4 regions of the Arthrobacter sp. NPDC056691 genome follow, and region 2 is predicted to be linked to each of the others. Evidence: riboswitches for the same ligand, from Rfam matches in the RefSeq annotation. Region 2 holds a riboswitch; each other region holds the start of a gene.

Region 1 (7,724 bases), on a different contig from region 2:
TGAGCCGGAGCTGCCCGGCCCGGTGAGGCCGGCGCGTCCGTTCTGGCCGCCAAAGCCGCCCATCGCGGACGCGGTGGGTCCCGACGTCGGGATCGATCCGGAGTGCGGCTGGGCTGCCGTGGCGAAGGTCCATGCAGTGCTGCCCAGCCCGCCGGCCAGCAGCGAAACCGCCACGACAGTGGCAGTCGCAGTCTTGCGGAGCCGGGCCGGAACAGCCTGGAGCGAATCGAGCCGGAGCAGCAGCGCGGCGGCGGCCAGCACACCGAGGATCACCACGGCCACCCTCATCCAGGGCAGCCACGTGGCGTCGCGTCCCAGGAGCACCGCGGACCAGACCGACCCTGCCAGGACCGTGGCGGCCAGCGTGATCCGGGCGGGCAAGTAGTTACGGCCGCGCCACAGTTCCACTGCACCGATGCCCACCAGCGCGGCAATCGCCGGGGCCAGCGCAACAGCGTAGTACGGGTGGACAGTGCCGCTCATGAAGCTCAGGATTCCGGCGGTTACCAGCAGCCAGCCGCCCCAGAGAACCAGTGCCGCGCGGGTACGGGACGTACGTGCCTCGCGGCGGGTAAACCACAGGCCGGCACCCAGCAGGATCAGGGCCGACGGAAGCAGCCAGGACACCTCGCCGCCGAAGCTGGTCCCGAACATCCGGGTGATCCCCGCGGCTCCGCCAAAGCCGACATTCCCGCCGAAGCCGCCGCCACCGCCGCCCCCGCCGGGCATGCCGCCGCCACCGATGCCGCCTTCGGAGCCGGTGATGCGGCCCAGACCGTTGTAGCCGAAGGTCAGTTCCAGGAAGCTGTTGGTCTCGGACCCGGCCATGTACGGCCTGGCCGAAGCCGGCGTGAGCTGAAACAGTGCGATGTAGCTGCCGGCCACCAGCGCAATGCCGCCGGCCGCGGCGAGCAGATGCAGGAAACGCCTGCCGAGGGTGGTGGGGGCGGCCCACAGGTAAGCCAGGGCCAGGCCGGGAACGATCAGGAAGCCCTGCAGCATCTTGGTCAGGAACGCCAGGCCGATCACTGCGCCGGCGGCGGCCAGCCACTTCCAGCCGGCCTTTTCGATGGCACGGGTGGTCAGGTACGCGGCGAGCACCAGGCACAGGGTGAGCAGCGCGTCGGGGTTGTTGAACCGGAACATCAGCGCCGCCACCGGGGTCAGGGCCAGTGCGCCGCCGGCGAGCAGGCCCGCGGCGGGGCCGGACACGCGCTTGATCGTGAGGTAGAGGAGTCCGACGGCGGCCACCCCCATGAGTGCCTGCGGCACCAGCATGCTCAGCGGCGAGAAGCCGAAGACCCGGCCCACCAGGGCGGGAATCCATAGGGCCGCCGGGGGTTTGTCCACGGTGATGGCGTTTCCGGCATCGAGGGAGCCGAACAGCAGCGCCGTCCAGTCTTTCGTGCCCGCCTGGATGGCGGCGGCATAGAACGAGTTGGCGTATCCCGTGGCTTCGAGGTTCCACAGGTACAGCACGGCGGTGAACGCCAGCAGCGCTGCTGCCGAGGGCCGGATCCAGCGAGGCTGGTTTCCCAGCAGCAGCCGGGATGCCATGCCGGCCGGGCGGGTTTGCTCGGGGACGGCCTGGCGGGGAGCCTCGGGCACGGCCGGGGCAGTTTGGTCTGTTGTCGGGACTGTCGTCTGGTCTGGGGGAGTGACGGTGGTGCTCATGACTGTGCCATTTCTGTGGTCGGGTCGGATGCCTGCGGGAGGGATGCCTCGGAAGCGGCAGGATCTGCGGGAGCGTTGGTGGGGGAGGCGGCAGGATCTGCGGGAGCGTTGGTGGGGGAGGCGGCAGGATCTGCGGGAGCGTTGGTGGGGACCGGCCGCCGTCGGAACACCCACAGCCGGAACAGCAGGAACTTCAACGCGGTGGCCGCGAGGTTCGCGGCGGTGACGGTCGCCAGCTCAACCCAGCGGTCCGGCGTCGTGCCTCCGGGCAGGGCGCCACTGTGGACCAGGGCGAGCGCGCCGGAGGTGAGGGCGAGCCCGATCCCGAAAACCAGCAGCCCTTCGAAGTGGTGGCGGGCAACATCGCTGTTGCCGGCGATGCCGAACGTGAAGCGCCGGTTCGCGGCGGTGTTGGCCACGGCCGTGGTGAGCAGGGCCAGCAGGTTGGCTAGCTGCGGGTCCATCAGGTTGCGGCAGAGGTAAAAGAGGACCAGGTACGCCAGGGTGGATGCCACGCCGATGGTGCCGAACCGCACCAGCTGGCCGAACAGGCTGCCGCCCGGGCTCTGCTCCTGGCTGCGAGATGCGGCCGGAAGGGGGCCGCGGGCAAGGGCCGCGCGAAGCTCGGCGACGGGGATGCGGCCGCTGACCATGTCCTTGCTGAGCCGGGCCATGCCGCGGACGTCGGCGAGTGCCGTCTGGACGATGTCCACGCTGGAATTGGGGTCGTCGGTCCAGTCCACAGGCACTTCGTGGACGCGGAGGCCGCACCGTTCGGCGAGGACCAGGAGTTCGGTGTCGAAGAACCAGGCGGTGTCCACGGTGTGCGGCAGGATCTGCTGGGCGATGTCGGCGCGGATGGCCTTGAAGCCGCACTGCGCATCGCTGAAATGGGCGCCCATCAGGGACTGCAGCATGAAGTTGTAGCTGCGGGAGATGAATTCGCGCTTCGGCCCGCGGACCACGCGGGAGTTGCGGGTCAGCCGCGTGCCGATGGCAAGGTCCGAGTGGCCGGAGATCAGCGGGGCAAGGAGCGGGCCCAGTGCGGCCAGGTCCGTGGAGAGGTCCACGTCCATGTAGGCCAGGACAGGCGACGGCGAAGCCAGCCAGACTTTCCGCAGGGCGTTGCCGCGGCCCTTTTCCGCAAGGTGCACCACGGTGACCTCGCGGAGTTCCCGGGCCACGCGTTCGGCCGCTTGGAGCGTGCCGTCGGTGCTCGCGTTGTCCGCAACGGTGATGCGGAACGAGTGCGGGAACGTGCCGCGCAGGTGGGCGTGGAGCCGGCGCAGGCACTCCTCCAGGTCGCGTTCTTCGTTGTAGACCGGGATGGTCACGTCCAGGACCGGTACCGCGGTGGAGGTATCGATCGGCGACCGCCGCGTATGCCTGATGAGGGTCTGGGACGGGGCATCTCCGGCCGCGCCGGCTCCATGGAGCGCGTGCGGCCGGGTGTGCAGCGGTGGGTGTGGCTGGGTTCCGGAGGCCTGGTCAGTGATGGTCATGCATCAACAGTGGCGGCCGCTGTTATGAGGGTTTTAGGGCGAAGCTGTGCAGGGGCTGTGGAAGTTCTTCAGCGCTCGCTGGCGGCCGGAATGAGCGGCCGGTGGTGGCCGCATTTCTGCACCTCTTTGCCGGCCGCGGGTGGGCACGGACGGCAAGAGGGCCCCGGATCCTGGCGGATTCGGGGCCCTCGGGTCACCTTAAAGCGGTGCAGAAATGCTCGCCGTCAGCCGGTTCGGCCGCGGCAAACCGGTCAGTACCAGTTGTGGGCGAGGTGCCAGTTCAGGGCGCCACACGGGGAGCCGTAGCGCTCCTTGATGTAGTCCAGGCCCCAGTTGATCTGGGTGCGGTAGTTGGTGCGGTAGTCCGCCCCGGCGCTCGCCATTTTCTCTGCGGGCAGCGACTGGACGATGCCGTAGGCGCCGCTGCTGGCATTGGTGGCCGTGGTGCGCCATTCCGATTCCTTGGTCCAGAGCCGCTGCAGGCACTGCATCTGGTCTGCGGACCAGCCAAAGGATCCGAGCTTGGCGGCTGCGTAGGCCTGTGCGCCGGAGGGATCGTTCAGGGCCACAGGCGCAGCGGCCCGGGCCTTTGCGGCCGCCTTGGCCGCGGCAGCTTTCGCTGCGGCAGCCTGGACGGCGGCGGCGTTGGCCTTGGCAACCGCGGCGGCGTTGGCAGAGGCGGTGGCCTTAGCCGCGGCGGCCTTTGCGGCAGCGGCCTGGGCGGCGGCGGCCTTAGCGGCGGCAGCCTTCTTTGCAGCGGCAGCCTTGGCCGCAGACTCCTTGGCAGCGGCCTGGGACGAGGACTGCGGAGCGATGGACGCCGCGGACGGGGCCGGAAGGGCGGAGATCAGCGTCTTGTCGAAGCTCAGCGTCTGCCCGGCGTCCGCGGTGGCCGCTGCCGGCTCGGCGGCGGAAGGCGTGGCCTGGTCGGCCGCGTGGCCTGCGGCGCCGACGCCAACGAGCACCGCGGCGGCAGTGGTCAGGACAGCCGCCCGGCGGCCAAAGGACGGAAGGCCGGAAGTGAGACGGCCCCAGGCCGTCGTAGGCCGGGCCGGTTCGGCGCGGTGCCGGGAAATGCCCTGGCGTGACGTCGTGCGGTCAGACTGATCTGAGGCGCGTTCAGGGCGCGCCTGAGTCTTAAATTCAGACATGGTGGATTGCCTCTCACACCTGCGGAGTTAGCTGTCGGGTTCGGATGAGGTCATCCGGCCGCACGGAAATTCACGTGTCGGCTTCACCCCAAGGGCTGATGCGGAAAGCCCGGGACTCTGGTTCCCCCGCCTCTGCCTGATGTAGCGGAATCCGGGAAGCGGCAGAGCTGGGCGTCAATCCGGAGATGCGGCGCTAGTGGCGGCCGCACCATATCGACGGTACAGGAGGCTTCTGATTAAGTCACATTTAGGTAACGGGAGTCACGGCGTCGGCGCGGCGCCTTGCATGGGCAGCCGGACCGCAAATTCCGTCCGGCCGGGCCGGGACGTGACCTCCACCGTGCCGCCGTGCGCTTCCACGATGGACTGCACGATTGACAGTCCCAGGCCGCTGGTTCCCTCTGCCGAGGCGACGCCAGGTTCTGCCTGCGAAGGCCCTGTTTCTCCCCGCGAATCCGCGGTACGGAGGGCTGTTTGCGCACTGGCGCCACCGGTGGCAGGACCCTTCGCCCTTGCGGAGGCAGGCGCCAGGGGCGGCTGCGCCGGCGTCGCCCGTGAGGCGTCTGCGCGGGCGAAGCGCGCGAAGACCTTGTCCACGAATTCCGGCGGGATGCCGGCGCCGTCGTCCGTGACAGTAATCACAGCGCTGCCGTCAGCCGACCGCATCACGCCGGTGGTCACCGTGGTGCCGGGAGGGGTGTGCTTGCGGGCGTTGGAGAGCAGGTTCACGAGGACCTGGTGCAGCTGCGAGTCGTCGCCCCGGACCGACACGGGTTCCTCCGGGAGGTCCAGATGCCAGGCCCGGTCCGGCGCCATGACTTTTTCGTCACTGACGGTCTCGACCACCAGCTGCGTGAGGTCCACGTCGCTGAGCTTGAGCGGCTGGCCCTCGTCGAGCCGGGCGAGCAGCAGGAGGTCCTCCACCAGGGCGGTCATGCGTTCGGACTGGCTCTGCACGCGTGCAAGGGACCGCTGGCCGTCCGGGGTGAATTTTTCGGTCATGCGCATCAGCTCGGTGTAGCCGCGGATGGCCGTGAGCGGCGTGCGGAGTTCGTGGGAGGCGTCCGCCACGAACTGCCTGACCTTCATTTCGCTTTCCTGCCGCGCCTCCAGCGCATTGGAGACGTTGTCCAGCATCTGGTTCAGGGCGTGCCCCACGCTGCCCACTTCGGTTCCGGGATGGGCGTTCGACGGCGGGACGCGGACGGCGAGTGCCACCTCACCGGCGTCCAGCGGCAGGCGCGACACCTGCGTGGCCACCTCGGAGAGCTGTTCCAGCGGTTTCATGGTGCGCCGGATGAGCACCGTCCCGGCCAGGCCGATCAGCACGAGGCCGCCCAGCGAGACGATGGTGATGGTCCAGACCAGCGAGGTCAGGGTGTTCTGCTTTTCGGCGAGGGGAAGCCCGGTGACGATGACGTCGCCGTAGGGCGCCTGGGCGGCCACGAGCCGGTAGGTGCCCGAGGACAGCTTCCGTTCAACTGGCACGCCGTCGCGTCGGAGCTCCAGGAGGACCTGGTCGTCCGCGGCGGACAGCGAGGCGAGGGTGGCGTCGCTGTCAATGAAACCGGCGCTGATGACGGTGCCGCCCTCGATCCGGGCCGTTACCGTCCCCACCCGCTGGCCGCGTGCGCCCAGCGGATCGGGTTTGGTGCCGGGGTTGCCCAGCGGTGGCCGGCCAAAGTCGCTGGACCGCCGGGCGGCCTCCGTAAGCTGCTTGTCCAGCTGCTGGGTCAGGAAGGAGTCCATCGAGGCGTAGCTGAACAGGCCGATGGCGCCGCAAATCGCCACCAGCAGGGCCATGGCCACGAGGACCAGGCGGGTGCGCAGATGCCAGGTGCCCGGCTTCAGCCAGCTTCGGCGCTGGGTACGGACTGCACCGGAAAGGTTTGCCACGGCCTACTCTGCCGGTTTGATGACGTAGCCCGCGCCGCGGACCGTGTGGATCATCGGCGGATGCACGGCATCCACCTTCTTGCGCAGGTAGGAGATGTACAGTTCGACGATGTTGGCCTGGCCGCCAAAGTCGTAGTTCCACACCCGGTCCAGGATCTGGGCCTTGCTGACCACACGCTTGGGGTTCTCCATCAGGTACCGCAGCAGCTCGAACTGGGTGGCCGTCAACTGCAGCTCGTCGCCGGCGCGGGTGACTTCACGGGTGTCGAGGTTCAGGACGAGGTCGCCCACCACAAGCTCAGCGGAATCCATGGCGGCCACACCGGAGCGCTGGACCAGCCGGTGCAGGCGCAGCAGGACCTCCTCGATGCTGAACGGCTTGGTGACGTAGTCGTCGCCGCCCGCGGCGAGGCCCACGATGCGGTCCTGGACCGCGTCCTTGGCCGTGAGGAAGAGTGCCGGGACCTCCGGCGCGAAGGCACGGATCCTGCCCAGGAGCTCGACGCCGTCGAACCCGGGAAGCATCACGTCAAGCACCAGCACGTCCGGGCGGAACTCCTTGGCGAGTTTCACTGCCTCGGGACCGTCGGCAGCGACGGCCACGGACCAGCCGGCCATGCGCAGGCCCATGCTCATGAGCTCTGCGAGGCTCGGCTCGTCGTCGACCACCAGGGCGCGGATGGGGGAGCCGTCCGGGTGGGTCAGTTGGGGAAGGTTGTTGGTCATGGAGTGCGAAGTGGCCATGTGACAACTCTCCGTTCTGGTGTTTAGCCGCCGCTTTGGCAACCCTGTGCGCCGGCTGTGAATCCCAGCCTAGCGAGCTGAAAGGCAGCGCGTGCGCATTTTTCAGGTCACAGCCATGGCTCTTGCGCCGCACAGGCCAAACACAGGAAGGCTTTCCAGTCTGGAACGGACACTTCCGCACCCCTAAGGAGATAACAATGAGCGGACAGCAGCATTCACCTGTTCCGGAAACCACGCCCCTGCCCCCGGCGCCGCAGCCGGACGGGCATTCCGCCGGCTGGGGCTTTGGCGGGGGAACGCCGACGCCGGCCCCCGCGAACGCCGGTCCGGCACCTTCCGCTTACGCAGCGGACGACAATCCGGACGACCCCCATTCAGCCGGCGCCCGACCCGCGGAACCCGCAACTGAACCGGTGACGTCCCTCGGCACGTTCTCCTCCGGCGGTGCCGCTTTCCATGCCGCACCGCACGCCGTCGTGTCGAACTCTCCCGCCCCGGGCGGCGATCCGAACACCCAAACCCCTTCCTCCCAGGCCGCAGATGCCCAGGGACCGAACTCTCCGGCCCCGTACCCTGGCTGGGGTGCCGGTGGGGCCCAGCCTCCGGCCGACGGCACCGCGGGCGCGGGCTGGGGAGGGCCGCCGTCGGCCGGAAAATCCGGCGGACCGGCTGCCAGCGGCAAGCCGTGGACCATGAAGCGCGGGCTGGTCGTGGCCGGTGCGGCGACGGTTCTGGCCGCCGGCGCAGGAGCCACCGT
Region 2 (7,724 bases):
GGCGCCGAAATACAGTCCGACGCCGGTACAGAGCCCGGTGCCAAAACTGAACCGGGTGCCGGGACAGATCACGACAGCCCCGAGCAGGGCTGACCACAACGCCAAACGGCGCCGTCCGGACGCAAGCCCGGACGGCGCCGTCGTACTTTAAGGGGTGGAGTTTTTGTCCAGATAATGGGGCTAAACGGCCTTCGAACCCCGATTATCTGGACAAAAACTCCACCATAGCGGCTTACTTTTTGAGCTCGCCCACGACGTAGTCGATGCACTCCAGCAGGGCGGTGACATCGGACGGCTCGATGGCCACGAACGTGGCGATGCGCAGCTGGTTGCGTCCCAGCTTCCGGTAGGGCTCGGTGTCCACGATGCCGTTGGCGCGGAGCACCTTGGCGATGGCGGCGGCATCGATCGAGTCATCGAAGTCGATGGTGGCGATGACGTTGGAGCGCTCGGCGGCATTGGCTACGAAGGGCGTCGCGAATTCCGAGGCTTCCGCCCACTTGTAAATACGGCCGGCCGAATCGGCCGTGCGTCCGGCCGCGAAGTCCAGGCCGCCGTTGGCGTTAAGCCACTGCACCTGGGCGTCCAGCGTGACGAGCGTTGACAGCGAAGGCGTGTTGTACGTCTGGTTCAGCTTGGAGTTGTCGATGGCGGTCTTCAGGTCCAGGAAGTCCGGGATCCAGCGCCCGCTGGCCTTGACGCGCTCGGCCCGCTCCAGTGCGGCCGGGGAGAAGAGGCCCAGCCACAGCCCGCCGTCGGAGGCGAAGTTCTTCTGCGGCGCGAAGTAGTAGACGTCGGTCTGGGCCACGTCGACGTCAAGGCCGCCGGCAGCCGATGTGGCGTCCACCAGCACCAGCGCGCCCTCGTCGGCGCCGTTCACCCGCTGGACGGGTGCGGCAACGCCGGTCGAGGTCTCGTTCTGCGGCCAGGCGTACACGTCAACGCCGGCCTCGGCCCTGGGGGCGGGGCAGGTGCCGGGCTCGGACTTGATGATGGAGGACTCCGCAAGGAACGGTGCCTTGTTCGTGGCCGCTGCAAACTTGGACCCGAATTCGCCGAAGGACAGGTGCTGTGCCTTCTCTTCCACCAGTCCGAAGCTGGCAACGTCCCAGAACGCGGTGGAGCCGCCGACGCCGAGGACCACCTCGTAGCCTTCGGGGGCGCGGAAGAAGGTGCTCAGGCCTTCGCGGACGGAGCCCACGAGGTTCTTCACCGGGGCCTGGCGGTGGGACGTGCCCAGGAGCGTCGTCGCGGCTGCGGAGAGAGCCTCGATCTGCTCCGGCCTGACCTTGGAGGGACCGGCGCCGAACCGTCCGTCCTTGGGCAGGAGGTTTGCGGGAATAGTGATGCTGGTGTCGCTCACAATGGCTCCAATTTTCGGCATGGAAAGTGCGGTTCGGCTGGGTCGGGGCGATGGCCGGCAGGCAACCATGACCGCCACGAAGCCCTCCTTATTCTGCCCGAACCGCGGATACCGCGGGAACACGCCCCCGTCATAGTCCAGTCATTGAGACAGCGCCGTCGTCCGCCGTGCGGATTATCCGGAGTAATTCAAAATAGGCTAAGCTGGCACTGAACGTACGGGCAGAGCGCCGGTGCTGCGCCGCCGTCATATACGACCGCCGCTGCAGCTTGCCGGATCCCGGTGCGGCGGGCCCGCGGTACGGTGGGACGGACACAATACTGTGCTCGAGGAGCTGAGCTGAATGACGGATCTGATCGACACCACGGAGATGTACCTTCGCACCATTCTGGAGCTGGAGGAAGAGAACATCGTGGCGCTTCGGGCACGCATCGCCGAACGGCTCCGCCACTCGGGCCCAACCGTCTCGCAGACAATTGGCAGGATGGAGCGCGACGGCCTCGTCGTCGTCTCCGGTGACCGCCACCTTGAACTGACCGAAGTGGGCCGGAAGCGCGCCACCGAAGTGATGCGCAAGCACCGGCTCGCCGAACGCCTCCTCGCCGACGTCATCGGCCTTGATTGGGCCTACGTCCATGACGAGGCCTGCCGGTGGGAGCACGTCATGAGTGAGCGCGTGGAGCGCAGGATCTACGAAATGCTCGACCACCCCACCGAGTCGCCGTACGGCAACCCGATTCCCGGCCTGGCTGCGCTCGGCGGGCCGCCCGCCCGCCCGTTCTCGGACGGCGTGGTGAACCTGCTGGATGCCATGACTGGCTACGGCCCGGAATCCAAGGTCACCGTCAGCCGCCTGGCGGAACCCATCCAGGTGGAGCCGGAGCTGCTGCTCCAGCTGGATGAAGGGGGGATCCGGCCTGGCGCCGTCGTCTCGCTCGAACGCGTGGGGGAGTACATCTCGGTCCGCGTGCCCGGGTTTGAGGGTGCCCTTGAGCTCCCGCCGGAAGTTGCCGCGCACGTGTTCGTGCGCCTGGACTAGCTCCCAACGGGCCCGTGGGCCGGGTGCGGCTTCCTGTCTGACATCTGCAGGCAGGATGACCTACCACTTTTGCACAGGGAATATAACGGAATTATTACTGCGCTTCTTTAATCGCCTATAGTTAAACGGCAACGCCGATACTAAAGCGTTACCTGATCTGGAGCCGAACCTTGCCAGCAGATCAGTAGTACGAGTCACCCACTGGCAGGGGCGGGGGAACCACAACCGGCTGTTTCAACAGCCTTGGGGTGAAGTCCGCAGCAGCAAGTCTTTTCCGCAGAAGGAATCCTCTCGGGATACCCCTGTGCCGGAACGGCTTGTTACGGCGGACCGGGTCCGAACTCTCTGACCCGAATCCGACAGCTAACTTCGCAGGCTATCCAGAGAGGAAACAGTACTTGTCCATGCAGAATGCCCGGGGCCGCCGCCGCGCGACCGGTCCCGCTCCGGAGCCGCGCCTCGCGGAGGCCATTGCCGCGGACCGTCCCCGGGACGCCCAGCGTGAAGCGCGCCGCCGCCGGGGTCCCTTCCGGCAGGTTACGGATTTTGCCTCGGCCAGTGGCGTGGGGCAGAAAGCCGGCGTAGTCCTCGCTGCCACCGGCCTGCTGCTGACTGTTACTGTCCCCGCCACCAGCCCTGTCCTGGCCGCCGGAGAGCCGGGAGGGGCGTCTGCGTCCGCTGCCTCGGCCCAGCCGAAGGTCTCGGCTGAAGCGGCAGCAAAGATCGACTTCAGCCGCACGTCCGTCTCCACCACCGGCGACCCGGACGGAAAGCTGAAGCAGCTCCTCAGCGCCCAGTCAGCCGGCAGCATCAGCCGTTCGGCCTCGGTGGGTACCCTGGGCGGCCCGCTGACCACGCTGGTCAGGTCCTCGCCGTTCGGTTACCGGGTCAGTCCGATCACCGGCGGCGCCGGCGAGTTCCACCGCGGCCAGGATTTCGCTGCCCAGTGCGGCACCCAGGTGCTTGCCGCGGCCAGCGGTAAGGTCACCTTTTCGGGATGGCACCCCTATGGGGGAGGCAACCGCGTGGTGATCGATCACGGCAACGGCCTGGAGACCACGTACAACCACCTGTCGTCCTCCAGCGTCCAGGTTGGCCAGAAGGTCACCCGGGGCGAAGTTATCGCCCTCAGCGGGACCACGGGCGCCTCCACGGGCTGCCACCTCCACTTCGAGGTGATGGTCAACGGGGACGTCGTTGATCCCCTCGGCTGGCTCTGAGCCACGTCGAGCGAGCACTCTCATTCCTGTGACACGCCGTGACCTGAATGTGACATTGGCTCCGAACTGCTGTACCGTCTAAACCGCGTCAACTTTTCCGAAGTTGACGCTCTTGAGTGGATTGCCTAACTCTGCCACCGCTCAAGGTCCGTTCGCATTACATCGTCTGGCAGGGGCGGGGGAACCAATTTTGGTCTTCGCAAGAAGGCCTTGGGGTTAAGTCGCAAAGCTTCCCAGGAAGCGGAGCGGCCGGGTGACTCCCATCCGAATCCGACAGCTCACCTCGCAGGCATTGGGAGAGGCTACCTTCGTGTCTTCACGCCACAATGCCGCGCGCCACCGCGCGCAAACGGTTCGTATGAACCCGTTGGACTCCGTGTCCAAGGCGGTTAGCGCCAATGCCGGCACAGTAGGTCGCCAGGCAGCTGTTATCGCAGCTGCTTCAGGACTCATCCTGAGTGTTGGCATGCCTGCCAACGCAGCCGACGCCAACATTGGTGTTTCCGCCTCCTCGGAGACCGGATCCCAGGCCGCACAGCTTGCTGTGACCGCCGCGCCCACCGCCACTGTCTCTTTCGAGCGTCCTGCTGTCACCACCGTGGCAGCCCCGGTCGCCGAAGCCATCGCTCCGCAGTCGAACGATGAGAGCCAGACGGCCGATGCAGGCCAGGCCGGCGACGAGAGCGCCGGTGCGGCCAAGGCCGTCACCGCAAAGTCCACTGATGGTGCGGCCTCCGCAGCAGCTTCCGGACTGGCAGCAATCGCGTACACCGGCATCGGCAGCCCCTACGTCTGGGGCGGCACCACGCCCAGCGGCTGGGACTGCTCCGGCTTCACTCAGTGGGTTTACGCACAGGCAGGCATCAGCATTCCCCGCGTCAACGCGTGGAACGCCATGAAGCCCACCTCCACGCCTGCTCCCGGCGACCTGGTCATGCAGAACGGCGGCGCCCACGTGGGCATCTACGTCGGCAACGGCATGATGATCAGCGCGCTGAACCCCTCGCAGGGCACTCTCCTGCACGCGGTGTCCGCAACGGGCACGTCCGCTTTTTACACCCTTCGCTAAAAATCCGATTCGAGGCGGGCCGGCTTACCCCCAAGATGCCGGCGCGTCGATAACCCACGGCCTGCTACCGCGGTCTGTGGAACACGAAAGAGAGAAACTTTAATGACTACACGTGCGACCATTGCACGGCACCGCGCCGAGGTCACCAAGACCAACTCGCTGGCTGTCATTGCCAAGGCCGTCGGCGACAACGCCGGTGGCATGGGCCGCCAGGCCGCAGTTATCGCTGCTGCTTCGGGTCTTGTCCTGACCAGCGGCATCGCCGCCAACGCTGCTGAGGCCAACGTTCAGCGCGAATCCGTTCCGGCTTCCACGCTGGAGGTCCAGTCCGCTGCGCCGGCCACCATCTCCGCTGCTTCCAGCATCGCCATCTCCTACGAGAAGCCTGCTGTTTCCACCGCGCCGGCTCCCGTTGTCGAGGCTCCCAAGCCTGTAGTCAAGGTCCAGGAAGCCACCCCCGCGGTTGACGCCGCTCCGGCTGCTGACGCAGCACCGGCAGTCCAGGCCACCGCCGCCGTCGAGACCGCTGCCCCGGCAGCGCCGAAGACCACGGCTGCCAGCGGCCAGGGTGCTGCGATTGCTGCGGCTGCCTACGCACAGCTGGGCGTCTCCCAGGACTGCACCGCGCTGGCCACCAACGCACTCGCCGCCGTGGGCATCCACTACCACGGCTGGCCGGCAGGCTACCTGTCCCTCGGCCGCACCGTCAGTGCTGCTGAAGCCCAGCCGGGCGACCTCGCCTACTACCAGAACGGCGGCATGGGCCTGGCCCACATCGCTGTGTACGTCGGCAACGGGCAGGCCGTCCACGGCGGTTGGAACGGCGGAACCACCGCACTGTTCAGCGTGAACGTCGGCTCCGGCCCCGTCTTCATCCGCGTCGGCGGCTAAGACACCCCAAAGCATTACGGAAGGACCCCCGCCAACTGACGGGGGTCCTTTTTTGCCTTGCGTCCGCATGAATTTTTGGTGACACGCCATGACGATGCTTGTGTTCGATTCGCTCATCTGCCTACTGAGTGTTTACTCTTATGGTGTCGATCCATAGCCCGGACATGCAGAGGGCAGCCGGCCCTCGCGCCTCTGCCGGGTGCGGCCGTGAAGAGGTATGTGCATGCGCACACTCGTTCTGAATGCTGGATATGAACCGCTGGCGGTAGTGACCTTCCGCCGGGCGCTGGTCCTTGTGCTCACCGGAAAGGCAAGCGTGGTGGCCGAAGGCGACGATCCTGTCGTCGGGCCGCAGGACATCATGGGCCGTCCGTCCGTGATTCTCCTTAACCGCTACATCCGCCCCCGGTACAACATGATCACCGCGGTGAGCAGGCGCGGTGTGCTTCGCCGTGACGGACACCGGTGCGCCTACTGCGGCAAGGCAGCTCACACCATAGACCATGTCCAGCCCAAATCCCGGGGCGGTGCCGACTCCTGGGAGAACCTCGTTGCGGCCTGCCTCCGCTGCAACAACGTCAAGGGTGACCACACGCCCGGTGAAATGGGCTGGAAGCTCCGGTTCGATCCGGCTCCACCGGTGGGCACCATGTGGCAAATCAAGGAGCTGGAGAAGCCCACACCGGCGTGGGATCCGTTCCTGCTTCCGGAAAGGGCAGCCTGACGCTCGCCTGATCATCACGGCATTACGCTGGGTGTGTGGACTTTGACGCAATAATCCTGGCCGGCGGCCGCTCCTCGCGACTGGGCGGCTCAGCCAAGTCTGCCCTGATGCTCGACGGCGCCACCCTCCTTGAGCGCTCCGTCGCGGCAGCCGCGGGCGCGCGGCAGGCTGTTGTGGTGGGACCCGAGGCGGCGGGTCTTCCAGGTGGTGTCCTCAGCACGCGTGAGGATCCGCCCTTTGCGGGTCCCGCGGCGGCAATCGCCGCCGGCCTTTCCGCGCTTCGGGGGGCAGGCCGCGCTGACATGGTCCTGGTCCTCGCGTGCGATATGCCGCGCGTTGCCGATGCTGTCCACGCCCTGCTGAACGCCCTGCCCGGCGAGGGTGGTGACGGCGTCATCGCGGCGTCCGCCGACGGGCGGCAGCAGCCGCTGGCGGGTTTTTATAGCACAGCTGCGCTGGAACGCGCCGTGCAGGACGCCGCCGCACGCAACGCCTTGGTGAACGGGTCAGTCTTCGCCCTCCTTGCTAGTCTTGACGTGCAGGCTGTGGTTGTCCCTGCCGGCTCCACGGATGACGTGGACACCTGGGACGATGCGGCCGCGTTGGGAGTAGCTGTCCGGGAGCAATGACCCGCATTCCGGACCGCCGTGAATTTGGAGGCAGGCATGAAAAGCCAGGACGAGACGCTTGAGGAATGGTGCCGTCTGCTGCTGCGGGCCTTTGAGCTCGAGGACGTCGACGTGGACATCAACGAGGTGTTGTCCGTCGCGGGAGTGGCTGCACACTCCGTGGTGCGTCCCGCTGCACCCCTCACCACGTTCATAGCCGGGCTCGCCACCGGCCTTCAGTGCGCTGCGGGCCAGGCGCCGGACGTCCTGGCGATGCACAGCGCCATGGACGTGGCCCGTACCGCCGCCAAGGCCTACGCTGCCGAAGAGGCGCGGGCGGCGACAGGTTCCCCGGCCGCGGGTTCCGCCGGAACTTCGGCGCCCAGCGGGACTCCGGGGGAATGACAGCCGCGCCCGAGCACCGCTCCGACGACCCGCACACTTCAGCTCAGCCAACCCCTGCAGGGGACGGAGCTGCTGCAGGGGATGGAACTGCCTCCGGCACCGAACCGGCGCCTGACACAGACGCTGCGCCTGACACCGACCCCGCGGACGACGCCGCACCCGCCGCGGCGGGGGAACAGGAAGCACCAGGGGCGCCGGACGCGCATGCCAAGCACCTGGCTCACACCTGGGAGGAGGCCCGGCAGGCCGCCTTCGACTGTGCCGCCCCGATTCCGGCGGCACCCGTTCCCCTGCGCCTCGCCGTGGGCCGGACACTGGCCGCGGACATCACCGCCCACCAGGACATGCCGCACTATGCGTCGTCCGCCATGGACGGCTGGGCCGTTAACGGAAGCGGCCCCTGGA
Region 3 (7,724 bases), on a different contig from region 2:
ATCAGCCGCAGGGTCTGGACCGGCCGCGGAACCTCCGCTGCCACTGCTGCGGGAGGAACGTAGGGCAGCAATCGAACGACGGCGGCAGCCACGAATGTGGCCGCCGCCAGAATCAGCGCGGCTGCTGTGGGTCCCGCCCAGGCCGAGACGGCAGCCACGACGCTGGGGCCGATGGTTCCGCCGATTCCGTAGGTTGCCACATCCCAGCCCTGGGCACGGCGCTGGCTGACCTGGCCCGGGCCGGCGATCGCGGGAAGTCGGCTGCTGATGCCGCCGGTCAGCAGCGGGCCAACGAGTCCCGAAACCACCAGCAGAATGCCGGTGACCGGCCATGCCACCGGGTACAGCAGGACGGCGGCCGCCAGGGTGGCGCCATGGACCATGCAGGCCCACGCGATCAGTACACGGCCGTCACGGCAGGAGTCCAAGCTCCGCGCCACCAGCGGCCCCAGCAGGTGCGGGGCCGTGATGCAGGCGCCGAGCAGGCCGGCAAGCCAGCCCGGCGCCCCGCTGGTGGTGACCATGAGGACGATCGCCACAACGGCTCCGCCGTCTGCGGTGCGGGCAAGCGTCGCGGCCGCCACGTAGCGGGCCAATCCGCCGCCGGTCCGGGCCGGGCCCGGCGCCGGTATTGGCTGCGGGCCCTGCTCCATCTGTGCCTTTTGCTCAGCCCGTCCTTTTTGCTCCGCCGTACCTCGGTTCAGGTTACCCATGCCGCACCTGCTCAGGCGCCCAGGCCGCTGAGCCGCAGGGCTTCCTCGACCCTCGTGCGGCCTTCACCGTCAAGGCTTTTCAGCGGGCGGGGCAGGCACGGCGCCTCCACGAAGCCCAGCACTTCGGCCATGGTGGCAGCGACCCGCAGACTCCCGTACGCACGGAAGAGCACCCACACGGGCTCCAGCGCGGCAGATGCTTCCATTGCCAGGTGGCCCTGGCCGGTCCTGGCCAGATCAAAGATCATCCGCGTGGTCTTGGGAAACAGACCGGCGACGACCGAATACCAAACGTCGCAGCCGGCGAGCAGGGCCTCTGCCGCGGCCCAGTCGCCGCTGATGCCCAGGGAAACACGCCCGGGAACAGCCGCCCGGAACCGGGCGATGCGGTCGGCGGCCTGGCCCGGCGCCGGGGGCGGGAACTTGATCGATGCAATGCCCGGAAGTTCGGCGATGCGGCCATGGAGCTCATCGGAGAAGGTGAATCCCGTGGTGGCCGGGTTATCGTAGACGGCGATCGGCAGGTCGGATGCCGACGAGACGTCGAGGTAGAGTCCGTAGACCTCTTCGTCGGTCAGCCGCTGATACGACACCGGCGCCAGCAGCAGGCCGGATGCTCCCGCAGCGTGGGCATCCTCGACGCACGCCAGCACGTCCCGGGTGCGCATCGCGCCGACACCCGCCACCACGGGGGTCCCCCCGGCAGTTTCGACGGCGGCCTTCACCGCCTTGCGGCGTTCCTCGCGCAGCAGATAGGTGTAGATGCCGGTCGAACCAAGCACGCCAACCGAGTCGGCGCCGGCATCGACGCACCGCCCGACCAGCCGAACCAGTGCGGCTTCGTCGACGTTATCCCCGGCGAGCGGAGTCAGGGGAAATGCACAAAGGCCGTTAAACACGACGGCGTCCTCTCTCAGTCCAGTTGGCTTCTCCCTTCATGCTCACAGCCGGATTGGTCCTAGCATAGATCCAAGAATCCACGATTCAGGAGGACCAAGATCGAAGCCGAACTGCCACTGGTACTGGACCACCGGAGCCGCGTTCCGCTTGCCGCCCAGCTGGTCGGCCGGCTGCGGGCAGCCATCCTGGACGGAACCCTGAGGCCGGAGCATACGCTCCCCGCGTCGCGGCGCCTCGCCGCCGAACTGGGAGTCTCCCGCGGAGTGGTGGTCCGCGCCTATGAGCAGCTCGCGGGTGAAGGATATTTGGAAAGCCGGGGCTCGGGCGGCACCCGCGTGGCGGTCCGCTCCGACGGCCGGGGCATGGCGTCGTCAGGCACCCAGGCGGCATCCGGCAGGGAGCAAACCGCAACGATTGACCTCACGCCCGGACGCCCGTCCGGCGCCCCGTTCCGTGACCGCGACTGGCGGGCCGCCTGGCGGAAGGCCGTTGCCGAGCCGGTGGAGGTTGAGCTTCCGGCCGCCCTGGGCACGCCGGCCCTTCGCGCTGCCGTTGCCGATCACCTCGCCGCGTCCCGTGGACTAACGGTGGGTGCTGACGACGTCGTCATCACAGCGGGCACCAGTGACGCCCTGCAGCTGGTCGTCGCGGCACTCCGCGGCCAATCGGCCCTCCGGGTGCTGATGGAGGACCCCGGCTATCCCACGGCCAGGCGCGTGCTGTCCGCAGCCGGAGCCGCGGTGCAGACCCTTCCGGTTGCCGACGACGGGCCGGAAGCGGCACAGCTTGCGGCCCTCGCTCCCCGCCCTGACGCCGTCCTGGTAACACCCAGCCACCAGTACCCCCTGGGCGGCCGGATGCCGGTGAAGGAACGGCTGGCCCTGCTCGCCTGGGCCGAAGCCAATGGGGTGGTCATCCTCGAGGACGACTACGACAGCGAGTTCCGGCACCGCAGGATGCCCCTGCCCGCACTGGCGTCGCTGCCCTCCGCGGCCGAAGTCGTCCTGGTAGGCACCTTCTCCAAGTCACTGAGCCCGTGGCTGCGGTGCGGATATCTGGTGGTTCGCGGCACCTCCGGGCAGCGCCTCAAGAACGCACGGACGAACCTCGGCACACCCGTTCCCGGGGTCATGCAGTCCGCCCTGGCCAACTACATCGCCGGCGGCGGCCTCGCACGGCACATCGCCCGGGCACGGCGCCAGTACGCCCACCGCCGTGAGCTGCTGCTCGACAGGCTCGGAGGGCGGGCAGACCTTCAGTTGGCGGCCCTGGACGGCGGCCTCCACGCTGTCATCCGGCTTCAGCCGGGCGTTCCCGCCGGGCGCGTGGCCCAGGAAGCACTCGCACTGGGAGTCAGGGTAGTGACGCTGGCAAGCTACTTCGCAGAACGGGCACCGGAAAATGGCCTGGTCATCGGGTACGGCGCGCCGACTGATCTGGAGCTTGCCCGCGCGCTGGACATCATCGCCGGCATCCTCGACCGGACGGCCGGTGGCCCGGCGTAGCACCGCGGCCTCGAACTGGCAGCGACACCGCCGTCAGTGTGCCGCGTCAGTGTCCGGTCGCGAGGACGGCGGCCAGCGTGAGCATGAGCAGGGCCACACCGCCGTCGAGGATGCGCCATGACGCCGGCCGCGCAAAGAAGCCGCTGAGCCCGCGCGCACCGTAGCCGATAAGGGGGAACCAGAGGGCGCTGCCGGCGGCGGCCCCCGCTCCGAACAGCCACTTGCCTGAATCACCGTGAGAGTTGGCCAGCGAGCCCAGCAGCACCAGCGTGTCGAGGTACACGTGGGGGTTGAGCCACGTGATGGCTGCGGCGGTGAGCACGGCCGACCAGGCGGTTCCCCTGACCGGGGAATCCGCTGCCTTGAGCGCCCCGGGCCGCAAGGCCCGCCGCGCGGCGAAAACCCCGTACGCGAGAAGGAACGCGACACCGAACCAGCGCACCACGGCGAGGAGCACCGGCGCACCCTGGATGAGTGCGCCGATCCCCGCGACGCCGGCCAGAATCAGCAGCGCGTCACTGGCGAGGCAGACCAGGACCACCGGAAGGACAGCCTCACGTTTGAGTCCCTGCCGCAGGACAAACGCGTTCTGGGCTCCAATGGCGACGATGAGGCTGAGGCCGGCTCCGAGCCCGGTCAGAAAGGGAAGCATTCTTCGAAGGTACGACCGTCAAATCTGAAATGCAATTCACTTTTTTTACAGTTTCATTAGAATATCTTCATGGAACTCGATCAGCTCAGGGCGCTTGCCGCCGTCGTCGACCACGAGACCTTCGACGCCGCGGCCAGCGAACTCCGCCTCACCCCCTCGGCCGTAAGCCAGCGCATCAAGGCGCTCGAACGCTCCGTGGGGAGCGTGCTGGTGCGGCGCCTCAAGCCGGTCCGGCCAACGCCGGCTGGCGAGCAGCTCCTCCGTTCGGCACGCCAGCTCCTGCTCCTCGCCGACGAGGCGGTCCTTGCCCTGCGCAGGCCGGAGACCACCGGGGAGGACGACGGCGGACGGCCCGGCGCCGGGCGGCTGCGGGTTCCCATTGTGGCCAATGCGGACTCGATCGCGACGTGGCTGCCGCCGGCCTACCGGGAGATTGCGCTCGGCGGCCGCGTGGCCCTTGAGCTGTTGCGCGACGATGAGCACGCCACGGCCGACCTGCTGCGGTCCGGCGATGCCGTCGGTGCGGTCACCGCGGATCCCCGGCCGGTACAGGGATGCACCATCCGGCCGCTCGGCACGATGGTGTACCGGGCCAAGGCGTCGCACAAGTTCGTGGCCAGATGGTTCCCTGGCGGGCCCACTCCGGAGGCCCTCGCCGCGGCCCCCGTCATGCAGTACGACCGGAAGGACACCCACCAGCTCGCTGTCCTCGCACGGGTCGCACCGGACGCCACTCCCCCGCAGCACTTCATCCCCGACTCAGTCCAGTACGTCGAATCGATCCACGCCGGCCTTGGCTGGGGCATGGTGCCGGACCAGCAGGACCCGGCGAACTTTCTCGTGGAGCTCGACCCGGCATGGAGCGAGGACCTGCGGCTCTACTGGCAGGTTTGGACGCTGGACTCGCCGGGCCTCACGGAGGTGACAGACGCCGTCGTCCGCGCCGCCCGGATCCTGCCGCCGCACCGGAAGTAGGTGGAGCGAAATTATGCGGCACGCTGCTCCCGGCCCACCCGTATTCCAGTTGGGGCATCAAGCGCAGCAGCGGCGGGTGCCGATGCACCCGCCGCTGCTGTGTCCGGTTGCCGCCGGTCAGGCGGGCATCCGCTGTTAGGCGTTCACCCGCACGTAAGTGGAGCCGGTGAGCCAGGAGGCCGGGTGCACGATGGTTTCGTTGACGCCGTTCATGCCGCTGCTGATGGCCTGGCCGCCGCCGATGTAGACGCCGACGTGTCCGCCGCTGATCATCAGGTCACCGGGCTGCGGGGAGGAGACCGGAGTTCCGTACTGGTAGAACTGCGCGGGCGCGAGGTCACCGACGGACTTGCCGACGGAGCGCAGGGCCTGCTCCACCAGGACGGTGCAGTCCTGGGTGGCACCAAGCTGCGCCCTGGCGGAGGCCACAATGGCTGCGCCCGCGCCGCTGGCTGCCGGAGCGGTTGCTGTTGCCGGGGTTATCGACGCGGAGGCGTTGTAGATTCCCATGCCGGCGGGCTCCGGGACGGCCGGGGCTGCAGGAACGGCCGGAACTGCAGGGGCCGCGGGAACAGCAGGGACCGCGGGGACCTCAGGCACTGCGGGAGTTACCGGCCCTGCGGGAGCCGCGGCCGCGCCGGGCCCCGGGATGAGGATCTGGTCACCGGGGTAAATGACGGAGGCCAGGGACAGGCCGTTCTCCGCGAGCAGTGCATCGAGGCTGACGCCGTGGCGTGCCGCGATGGCGCCGAGGGTGTCGCCGGGCGCAACGGTGTGCGACGCGCCTGCAACAGCCGATCCTCCGTCTGCCGGAGCCGGGACTGCCGGCGCAGGGGCCGGGACTGCCGGAGCCTGCGCCTGGGTGGGTGCGGCGAGCGCCTGGCCCGCGACGGACTTCACAGCAGCAGCGGCCGGGGCCGGGGCGGACTGTGCAGCGCCGCTGGCCGGAATCTCGGGCGCGTAGGCACCTGCGTGGGCAGGTGCCCCCGCGCCGAAGAGGAGTCCGGAAGCGACGGCGGCGGCGGCCGCCGGCTTGGCAACCGAGGCGGCATTGGACTTGAAGGAATACGACAGGCCCTGCAGGGCGATGGACGTCGTCGGGGTGGCGCGATGGCGCGCGGGCGTGAACTTACGTGACATGGTTGATGTGCCTCTCCCATGCCTGCGGGGTTAGCTGTCGGGTTCGGGTGGGAGTCACCCGGTCCTGCCCGCTGCTGGGCGCAGCGCCTGGACTTAACCCCTAGGCCTTGGCGCGCAAGGCCGGTACTAAGGTGGTTCCCCCGTCCCTGCCTGTTGGTGATAGCGAACGGATCCCGGTCAGCGGCAGGGCTCGGCATTCTGCCCGGGATGCCCTGAGCGGAACCAGGGCACCGGCCGAGGCTACCGCACCCCCGCACCAAAAGTCACATTTCGGTAACGGCGGCGGTTGAATAAGCAGTTGAGGAACCAGTGCAGGAGGGTGCAGACCCCAACACCCTACAGGGCCTTCACCGCGCCCAGCACCTTCGTCAGGGACTCCTTCGCGTCGCCGAACAGCAGCGTGGTCTGCGGCTCGAACATGAGGTCGTTCTCGATCCCGGCGAACCCCGGCCGCATGGAGCGCTTGAGGAACACCACCTGACGCGCGTCCGCCACCTCGAGGATTGGCATCCCGTAGATCGGCGAGCCGGCCGTGGTCTTCGCGGCGGGGTTCACGACGTCGTTCGCGCCGACCACCAGCGCGACGTCGGCGGTGCGGAACTCGGAGTTGATCTCGCCCATTTCCTTGAGCGATTCGTAGGGCACGTTGGCCTCGGCGAGCAGCACGTTCATGTGCCCCGGCATGCGCCCGGCCACCGGATGAATGGCGAAGTCCACGCGGGTGCCCCGGGATTCCAGGGCCTGCGCCAGCTCTGCCGCGGTGTGCTGCCCCTGCGCCACGGCGAGCCCGTAGCCGGGAACGATGATCACGCGCTGCGCGTAGCCTAGCAGCACCGCCACGTCCTCCGGGCTGGACGAGCGGACCGGACGGTCGCTCACGGCCGTGGATCCCGCCGTCGAACCTCCCCGGAACGCGCCGAACAGGATGCCGGCCACGCTGCGGCCCATGGCCGCGGCCATCGCGCGGGTGAGGATGGTGCCTGAGGCGCCCACGAGCGTGCCGGCCACCACCAGCAGCACGTTCCCCAGCACCAGGCCGGACGCCGCAACCGCCAGGCCGGTGAACGCGTTGAGCAGGGAGATGACGATCGGCACATCCGCGCCGCCCACCGGCAGCACCAGCAGCACGCCCGCCGCCAGGCCCAGCAACAGGAGCAGCAGCGCCAGGACCAGCGAACCGCCCGTCACGACGGCGGACGCGGCCCCGACCGCGGCAAGCAGGACCGCCCCCATGAGCACCGGCAGGCCGGGGAACACCACGGGACGGGTGGTCATGAGCTCCTGCAGCTTCGCGAACGTCACGGCCGAGCCGGCGAAGGACACCGCCCCCACCAGCAGGGTGAAGGCGACGGCGACACGCACCCAGGCGTCCTCCGCATGCGGCAGTTCCAGCAGCGCCACGAGCGCGGCGGCGCCGCCGCCCACGCCGTTGAACAGCGCAACGAGCTGCGGCATCTGGGTCATCTTGACGCGCCTGGCCACGGGGGCGGCCACACCGGAGCCGACAACAATGGCGCCGAGGATCAGGGGGACATTGTCCAGCCGGGTCGAAAAAAAGACCGTGACGACGGCGATCAGCGCACCAAAGGCGCCGATGAGGTTGCCCCGGCGGGCGGTGCGCGGGGAGTTCAGGCCCTTCAGCGCCAGGATGAAGAAGACGGCGGCCGCGAGGTACAGCAGGGCGGTGACATTGGGGTCCAGGAGGATCACCGCGTGGCCTCCGTGTTTTCCCTGGCGTCACCCTGAGGTTCACCCTGGGTGGGTTTGGCCGGTTTGTCGGGTTTGCGGCCGCGGAACATCTCGAGCATGCGGTCGGTCACCACAAAGCCGCCCACCAGG
Region 4 (7,724 bases), on a different contig from region 2:
GCGGAGCTTGTCGATCCCGGCGAGGATATCCTCAAAGGTCCGCGGCCAGCCGCCGCCGTTACCTGCCCTGCGGTACTCCAGGTTCCAGGCCACGATGCCGTGCGCCGCAAGGTCCTTGGCCAGCGGCTCGCCAAGCTCGGCGCCGTACTGCGAGCGCCAGTAGCCGCCGTGGATCACCACAGCGACGCCGCGGGCGGAGGGCGGCTTGCCGTTGCGTGCGGCAGGTGTCTCCGGCAGGAAGAGCTCGCCCCACTGGCTGGGGTGGTCACCGTAGTGGTACTTCTGCCGCTTCACTGCATCCTCCTAGGATCCTTCGAACGGGGCGCCTGGCCCCCCTTGCCGCCGCCCGCGCGCCCGGGGTCCGGGCTTGCAGGCACGACGGCGCACAACAGCCATGTGCCGAGCCTACATGGACGCCGCTTCCGCGGGGCAGAAGGGGCTGCAGTGGCAGGGGTGTCACCGGCGCGCTGTGGCGCCGCCTTGATAGTTTGGAACCATGGCAAGCAACTGGGATCGCCTGGACGTCACTCAGCGCGACTCCGTGCAGGAAAGCGTGGAACTCTATGAGCGTGTCCGGCCTGCCCTGAAGCTTGTCACCCGGGAAGTCCTGCAGATACTGCGGACCATGCTCAAGGACACCGAGGTCACCCCGCTGTTCGTCACCGGCCGGACCAAGTCGGCGGATTCCTTCCGGGAGAAGATCTCCCGGACCGAGGAACCACTGGAAGAGGGCGGCCCACGGCTCCTTAAGTTCCCGGACCCGTTCCGGACCCTCAACGACATGGTGGGCGTGCGCGTCATCACCAAGCTGCCGGCGGAGAACGCACTGGTGGCCAACCTGATCAAGCGCCAGCGGCACCTCTTCGACTGCCGCGGGGACCGCGAAAAGGACATCGGCTCCATCGAGTCCGGAACGTACGGCTACTCCAGCCGGCACCTGATCCTGCGCACCATCCAGAACGACGTCGTGAAGAACTACCAGCAGGTGTTCAACCCCGAGGTCCCGCCCAACGGCAGCTACTTCTTCGAATGTCAGATCCGCACCGTCTTCGCGCACGCCTGGAGCGAGATCGAGCACGACATCCGGTTCAAGGCGGAGGACCCGCGCGCCTGGACGCCGCACTTCGACCGCCAGTTCACCGCCACCGCCGCCATGCTGGAAACCGTGGAGAGCGCCTTCGCCGACCTGCATGAACGCTATGAGGAGGTCCGCAGCTACTGGGACGTGGACGGCGAGGGCGCGGCACAGCTCACCCCCAACCGCATCCGCGATGTCTGGCGCACCCTGCTTCCCCACGTAGACCGTAAAGTGGATGATGACTGGGGATGGGCGGCCGAACTCCTGGCGGCCCACGGACTCAAGCAGACCGTGCAGCTCGCCGGACTGCTCAGCGCCAACCGGATCACCGAGGTCCGCAGGGCCCTGGACCACCGCTACTCCCCCGGTCCCGACCGCCTCCTGGATGACCTCCTGCTGTGGCAGTACGGCACCAAACATATCGACCTCACCGCCGAGGCGCCCGACGCCGTTCCCCACCCGCGGCGCGACAGCCTCCTGCGGCGGCTGAAGCAGATCGAGCGCTACCGCCAGACCAAGAAATAGAGTTCCATGAAGCCCGAACAGCTCCAGTCCGTCCGGGCCACTCTCCGTTCCCCGCGGCGCCTCAAGACCGAGGCCCTCGCCGGACTGGTGGTGGCCCTCGCCCTCATTCCGGAAGCCATCGCGTTCTCCTTGATCGCCGGCGTGGATCCCCGGATCGGGCTGTTCGCCTCCTTCACCATGGCGGTCACCATCTCCTTCGTTGGCGGCCGGCCTGCCATGATCTCGGCCGCAACAGGCGCTGTCGCCCTGGTGATCGCGCCCCTGATGCGCAGCCACGGGCTGGACCACCTGATTGCCGCGGTGATCCTCGCCGGGGTCTTTCAGATCCTGCTCGCCGTCCTGGGCGTCACCCGGCTCATGCGGTTCATCCCGCGCTCGGTGATGGTGGGCTTCGTGAACGCGCTTGCCATCCTCGTGCTCATGGCCCAGCTGCCGGAACTGATCGGGGTTCCCTGGCCCGTGTATCCGCTGGTCGCCGCGGGCCTGCTGATTGTCGTCGGCTTCCGCAGGATCACGACGGCGGTGCCGTCACCTTTGGTGGCCATCGTCCTCCTGACGGTCCTCACCGTGGTGGCCGGGATCGACGTGCCCGCCGTCCAGGACAAGGGCCAGCTGCCGGAAAGCCTGCCCACGCTGTTCATCCCTCAGGTGCCGCTGACGTGGGAAACCTTCCAGACCATCGCACCGTTCTCGCTGTCCATGGCGCTGGTGGGGCTGCTGGAATCCCTGATGACGGCCAAGCTTGTGGACGACATCACCGACACCCGCTCCAACAAGACCCGCGAATCCTGGGGCCAGGGCGTGGCCAACATCGTCACCGGGTTCCTGGGCGGCATGGGCGGCTGCGCGGTAATCGGGCAGACCATGATCAACGTCAAGGGCTCCGGCGCCCGGAGCCGGGTGTCCACGTTCCTCGCGGGCGCCTTCCTGCTGGTGCTGGTGGTCACCCTGGGCGACATCGTGGGTCTCATCCCCATGGCGGCGCTGGTGGCGGTGATGATCTTCGTCTCGGCCATCACTTTCGACTGGCACTCTGTTGCACCCGCAACGCTGAAGCGGATGCCCAAATCGGAAACCGCCGTCATGCTGATCACCGTGGGCACGGTGGTGGTCACGCACAATCTGGCGATCGGCGTCGGCGTCGGGGTTTTGGCGGCGATGGCGATGTTCGCCCGCCGCGTGGCCCATTTCGCCACCGTCGACCGTACGGAAGTGGAGCTCAACGGCCGGACGGTGGCCACCTACACTGTGGACGGCGAACTGTTCTTCGCCTCCTCCAACGACCTCTACACGCAGTTCAACTACGCCCGCGACGCCGAGCCGGACATCGACAGCGTGGTGATCGACCTGCACGCCTCGCACCTGTGGGATGCCTCCACCATCGCCGTGCTGGACTCCGTCACGGAGAAATACCGCAGGCACGGCCGGGAGGTGGAACTGATCGGCCTCAACTCGGCCAGCATTCAGATGCGGGAACGGCTGGCCGGCAAGCTCAACGCCGCAGAGTGAGGCTCACCACACCAATCAGGCCCCGCCCCTCTACATGACGCGGGCAAGCCGGAAGTGAACGACACGGCGCCGTTACCTTAATGTGACATTGAGCGATGCCTCCCGTACGGTGGAAAACGTGCCTTTTTCACCGATAGGGCACTCCCGCGCTGATTGCCTAACTCTGCCGCAGCCCGAGGAACCAACCGAAGACCCATGTCCGGCAGAGACGGGGAAACCACTTTTCGGCCCGCTTATAGCGGGTCTTGGGGTGAAGCCGCGCAGTTCCTGACCACGCTCAGGACCGCGGCCGGGTGCCTCCCATCCGAATCCGACAGCTCACCTCGCAGGCATCGGGAGAGGCTTCTTCATGTCGTTCCGCATTATTTCTGGCCGCCGTGCTGCGGCCATCCTTGCCGCCTCCGGGCTGGCCTTCACCGGCAGCGTCGCAGCCAACGCCGCGAACGTTCCGGCCCAGCCGGCGCAGGCACCGACCGCCGCGGCCGCCAGCCAGGTCCAGGCTCCGCTGAACGCTGCCTCCAGCGTCAGGATCGAGTTTGAACGCCCCGCGGTCAAGTCGGCCCCGGCCCCCGTGGCGGCAACACCCGTCGTCGAAAAGCCGGCAGTAAGGAAGGCCGCGGCACCTGCAGCCGCCACCGTCGCTGCCGCGCCCGTTGCTACCGCGGCCCCCAAGGCTGCAGCTGCGCCGGCCGCGGCCGCACCGAAGGTCACCGTCAAGGCTGCCGCTCCGGCCCCGAAGGCACCCGTCAAGGCTGCCGCGGGCGTCAACGCAACCATGCTGGCGTCGGCCTACGCCCAGATCGGCATCACGCAGGACTGCACCGCCATGGTGGAGAAGGCCCTCGGCGCGGCCGGCATCCCTGTGGGTGACCTCGCGCCCATGCAGTTCCTGAACCATGGCGTGGTGGTCTCCACCCCGCAGCCCGGCGACATGGTGGTCCAGTCCGGCCACGTGGCAATTTACGCGGGCGCCGGCAAAGTCATCAGCGGCGGCATGAACGGCATCAACGCCACCATGGCCCACCCGCTGTCCTGGCTCACCGCCACGGGCCCCGTCACGTTTGTTCGCGCGGCCTAGCAGAACTGAAGAAACCGCCGTGTTCCGCTGCCTTGGGGGCGGCGGAACACGGCCATCCCCCAAGGTGCTCCCACCTTTCTACAAGGATGGTGGGAAACACTGGCTGTGCCTGATGAAAGACCGCAGTCTCCGGCTGCGAGTCAGGATCGCCGGGTCCGGATTGTCCCCCATGCATTCCGGATCCGGTGCCTGGGGAACCGGATGAGCTCTTAGCCCCTGACCGTGCGGTTCCGCCCCTGCGATTTGGCTTCGTAGAGGGCAACGTCCGCGGCCGCGATCACCTCGTCGAGATCGGCCGTTTTCGCGTTGTAGGTGGAAATGCCGTAGCTGACGGTCGGCATCCGCAGCAGCTCCGGGATGTGCAGCCCTGCCAGCCTCCTGCTGATTTCACTCGCAATGATTTCCGCGCTCTTGGGGCCCGCGCCGGGAAGCAGGAGGATGAACTCCTCGCCGCCGTAGCGCCCGGCGACGTCCGTGGACCGGACCGATGCGCCGCACGCCTCGGCGAATGCCTGCAGTGCAAGGTCGCCCGCCGCGTGGCCGAAGGTGTCATTGACCGACTTGAAGTGATCCAGGTCGGCGAGGATCAGCGAGCCGCCGCTGTTGGCGGCCTTGCTGCGTTCCAGCTCTTCGGCCGCCGCCTCCAGGAAAGCTCCCCGGTTAAGGAGGCCCGTGAGCCCGTCCTGGGTGGCGACCGTCCGCAGCGCCCGCGTCTGCTGCTCGGTGCTCAGGCCCGCCATGCTGAAGGAAACCACCACCAGCAGCACCATGGTGACCATGGTGGTCACCGCCGACCCGAAGTAGGTAGTGAAAACGGGACCGTTTGGCCCCTGGATGAGGAACACCACCAGGCGGCAGGAGTAGAAGAAGGCCACCCCTCCGGCCGCGATAGCCATGGGGATTCTCACCCGGGAGTACCCGGGTTCAAGCCGCCACAGTTCGTGCGAAGCCAGTCCGACAAGGACGGCCATGGAGGCCAGGAAAACGGCACCGCCGGCCCACGTATTGGATCCCGGGCTGTCGACGCCGGCGGCGGCGCCGGCAATGACGGGCAGCGCCACGGACAGCCACAGGTTGTACTTCAGGTTCCGGAGGGAGCGCGCCCCGGCCCAGACACTTGCCGCGCCGGACACCAGCAGGAAGTTGCCCAGCGGGTTGGCCCAGACCTGTTGCGGCGTGCCGTTGAGCAGGAACGAGGCCGAGCCGGAGAGGAACAGGAGCAGCGCGGCGCACCACCAGGCGCTGTAGGGCGAGCGGGTGCTGCGGAACGTCGAAAAGTAGAACAGCAGTGCCAGAACCAGGGCCATCGCGGCGAAGGCAACCCGCAGTGTTGCCGTGTCTAGGATCATTCCGTCCCCTTGAATGCCGATCCAGTGCAATCCAGTATCGCACCGGGAACGATCAAGGTCCCGCTGTCCCGCAGGGAAAATTTCCTGGGCACGACACATTTGTCTGACATCAGTCATGAATTGGCCGCTGCGGCGCTCCGGTGCCAGCATTATTGAATGCTTGAGGCAACAAAAGACCCCGTATCCGCTCCCTCGGCCACGGAGGCCGGCGCCGCACCACTGAATCCGGCCCTCGCCGCGGAAGCCAGGATTGCGCGCGTCGCGGTGACCGTCTTCCCCCTCCTGGTGCTCGCGGCCGGCGTTGCCGGGTTCCTGCTTCCCGGCGCCTTCAAACCGCTCGGCCCGGGGGTCCCGTACCTGCTGGGAATCATCATGTTCTGCATGGGCCTGACGCTGACGCCGCCGGACTTCACTGCCGTTGCCCGCAGGCCCTGGGCCGTGGTGCTGGGCATCGTGGCCCACTACGTGATCATGCCCGGCGCAGGCTGGGCGATCGCCACCCTTCTCCACCTGGAACCCGCCCTCGCCGTGGGACTGATCCTCGTGGGCTGCGCGCCGTCCGGCACCGCCTCCAACGTGATGGCGTTCCTGGCCAAGGGCGATGTGGCCCTCTCCGTGGCGGTCGCCAGCGTGTCCACCCTGATCGCCCCGGTGGTCACCCCCGTCCTGGTGCTGTTCCTGGCTGGTTCCTTCCTGACCATCGACGCCGGCGGCATGGTGCTGGACATCGTCAAGACCGTGCTGCTGCCGGTGATCGCCGGCCTGCTGGCCCGGCTGTTCCTCAAGAACCTCGTCGCCAAGGCCCTGCCGGCACTCCCCTGGGCCTCCGCCGTCGTTATTTCCCTCATCGTGGCGGTGGTGGTGGCGGGAAGCGCCAGCAAGATCCTGGCTGCCGGCGGCATCGTGTTCCTGGCCGTGGTGCTGCACAACGGCTTCGGTCTGGGGCTCGGCTACCTGGCCGGCAAGCTTGGCCGCCTGGACGCCAAGGCGCGCCGGGCACTCGCGTTCGAGGTCGGCATGCAGAACTCCGGCCTGGCGGCAACGCTGGCCACCGCCCATTTCACCCCGCTGGCGGCCCTGCCGTCCGCGGTGTTCTCACTCTGGCACAACATCTCCGGTGCCATCGTCGCTGCCTGGCTTGCCCGGAAGCCCCTGCCGGAGCAGCGGGAGGCCTAAGCGGGTACGGCTTCCTCGGAGCCTGCCGGGGCAAAGACGTTCGCGGGCCGCGGCAGTCCGTAGTGTTCACGCAGGGTGTGCCCCGTGTACTGCTGGCGGAACAGCCCGCGGGACCGCAGGATCGGAATGACGTGGTCCACGAAGGTGTCCAGGCCGGACGGCAACACGGGCGGCATGATGTTGAAGCCGTCTGCCGCGCCCTTCTCAAACCATTCCTGGATGGCGTCTGCCACCTGTTCGGGCGTTCCGGAGAAGGTGCGGTGCCCGCGGCCGCCGCCCAGCCTGCCGATGAGCTGGCGGACCGTGAGCCGTTCGCGCCGGGCCAGTTCCACAATCAGCGTGTACCGGCTCTTGGCGCCCTCGATCGCGTCCTCCGAAGGAAGGTCCTCGGGAAGCTGCGCGTCCAGCGGCAGGGATTCCGGTGAGACGCGAAGGACGCCGGCCAACTGCTTCCGCGCGTGCTCGGGGTGAATGAGCTCATCGAGCTGCTTCTCCAGCCGCCGCGCCTCGTGCTCGGTGGAGCCGATCACCGGGACGATGCCGGGGAGGATCTTGATGTGTTCCGGGTTGCGGCCCACGGCGGCCGTCTTCCGTTTCAGGTCGGCGTAGAAGCGCTGGGCCTCGGCGAGGGTCTGCTGCGCGGTGAACACCGCCTCGGCGTAGCGGGCGGCGAAGTCCTTGCCGTCTTCGGAGGAGCCTGCCTGCACTATGACGGGGTGGCCCTGGGGCGAACGCGGCACATCCAGGGGACCCTGGATCCGGAAGTAGCGGCCGGTGTGGTCGATGGCATGGACCCGGGAGCTGTCCGCCCAGACCCCGCCGGCCTTGTCCCCCACCGCCGCATCGTCTTCCCAGCTGTCCCAGAGCTTCCTGGCGGCGTCGAGGAACTCGGCGGCGCGTTCATAGCGGCGCCAGTGCGCGGGCTGGTCCTCCAGGGAGAAGTTCCGCGCGGCAGCCTCGCCGGCTGTCGTCACCACGTTCCAGCCGGCCCGGCCGCCGCTGATGTGGT

What was found. Region 2 has a riboswitch for cyclic di-AMP ahead of ACFRAU_RS13705 (C40 family peptidase). Riboswitches for the same ligand answer to the same signal wherever they lie in the genome.
Region 1: linked by a shared signal. The riboswitch ahead of ACFRAU_RS09670 (hypothetical protein) and the one ahead of ACFRAU_RS13705 (C40 family peptidase) in region 2 are both predicted to bind cyclic di-AMP.
Region 3: linked by a shared signal. The riboswitch ahead of ACFRAU_RS20295 (LysM peptidoglycan-binding domain-containing protein) and the one ahead of ACFRAU_RS13705 (C40 family peptidase) in region 2 are both predicted to bind cyclic di-AMP.
Region 4: linked by a shared signal. The riboswitch ahead of ACFRAU_RS11940 (hypothetical protein) and the one ahead of ACFRAU_RS13705 (C40 family peptidase) in region 2 are both predicted to bind cyclic di-AMP.

The regions. Positions count from the first base shown of each region.
Region 1 is NZ_JBHTXX010000009.1:18,061-25,784, reverse strand. It holds gene ACFRAU_RS09680 (glycosyltransferase family 39 protein) at 1-1,674, opposite strand, end outside; gene ACFRAU_RS09675 (glycosyltransferase) at 1,671-3,176, opposite strand; gene ACFRAU_RS09670 (hypothetical protein) at 3,428-4,327, opposite strand; cyclic di-AMP (ydaO/yuaA leader) riboswitch at 4,333-4,484, opposite strand; gene ACFRAU_RS09665 (ATP-binding protein) at 4,589-6,223, opposite strand; gene ACFRAU_RS09660 (response regulator transcription factor) at 6,227-6,967, opposite strand; gene ACFRAU_RS09655 (hypothetical protein) at 7,165-7,724, shown strand, end outside.
Region 2 is NZ_JBHTXX010000015.1:78,667-86,390, forward strand. It holds gene ACFRAU_RS13685 (DUF3027 domain-containing protein) at 1-93, shown strand, start outside; gene serC (phosphoserine transaminase) at 233-1,363, opposite strand; gene ACFRAU_RS13695 (metal-dependent transcriptional regulator) at 1,707-2,402, shown strand; cyclic di-AMP (ydaO/yuaA leader) riboswitch at 2,554-2,795, shown strand; gene ACFRAU_RS13700 (M23 family metallopeptidase) at 2,807-3,622, shown strand; cyclic di-AMP (ydaO/yuaA leader) riboswitch at 3,735-3,928, shown strand; gene ACFRAU_RS13705 (C40 family peptidase) at 3,999-4,691, shown strand; gene ACFRAU_RS13710 (NlpC/P60 family protein) at 4,794-5,582, shown strand; gene ACFRAU_RS13715 (HNH endonuclease) at 5,806-6,306, shown strand; gene ACFRAU_RS13720 (molybdenum cofactor guanylyltransferase) at 6,342-6,935, shown strand; gene ACFRAU_RS13725 (DUF6457 domain-containing protein) at 6,972-7,319, shown strand; gene ACFRAU_RS13730 (molybdopterin molybdotransferase MoeA) at 7,316-7,724, shown strand, end outside.
Region 3 is NZ_JBHTXX010000031.1:15,023-22,746, reverse strand. It holds gene ACFRAU_RS20320 (MFS transporter) at 1-713, opposite strand, end outside; gene ACFRAU_RS20315 (dihydrodipicolinate synthase family protein) at 725-1,612, opposite strand; gene ACFRAU_RS20310 (PLP-dependent aminotransferase family protein) at 1,712-3,118, shown strand; gene ACFRAU_RS20305 (LysE/ArgO family amino acid transporter) at 3,165-3,770, opposite strand; gene ACFRAU_RS20300 (ArgP/LysG family DNA-binding transcriptional regulator) at 3,840-4,745, shown strand; gene ACFRAU_RS20295 (LysM peptidoglycan-binding domain-containing protein) at 4,881-5,885, opposite strand; cyclic di-AMP (ydaO/yuaA leader) riboswitch at 5,892-6,060, opposite strand; gene ACFRAU_RS20290 (NAD(P)(+) transhydrogenase (Re/Si-specific) subunit beta) at 6,222-7,595, opposite strand; gene ACFRAU_RS20285 (NAD(P) transhydrogenase subunit alpha) at 7,592-7,724, opposite strand, start outside.
Region 4 is NZ_JBHTXX010000012.1:62,223-69,946, forward strand. It holds gene ACFRAU_RS11925 (alpha/beta hydrolase) at 1-294, opposite strand, end outside; gene ACFRAU_RS11930 (GTP pyrophosphokinase family protein) at 497-1,603, shown strand; gene ACFRAU_RS11935 (SulP family inorganic anion transporter) at 1,610-3,112, shown strand; cyclic di-AMP (ydaO/yuaA leader) riboswitch at 3,257-3,458, shown strand; gene ACFRAU_RS11940 (hypothetical protein) at 3,462-4,190, shown strand; gene ACFRAU_RS11945 (GGDEF domain-containing protein) at 4,400-5,539, opposite strand; gene ACFRAU_RS11950 (bile acid:sodium symporter family protein) at 5,696-6,715, shown strand; gene ACFRAU_RS11955 (LLM class flavin-dependent oxidoreductase) at 6,712-7,724, opposite strand, start outside.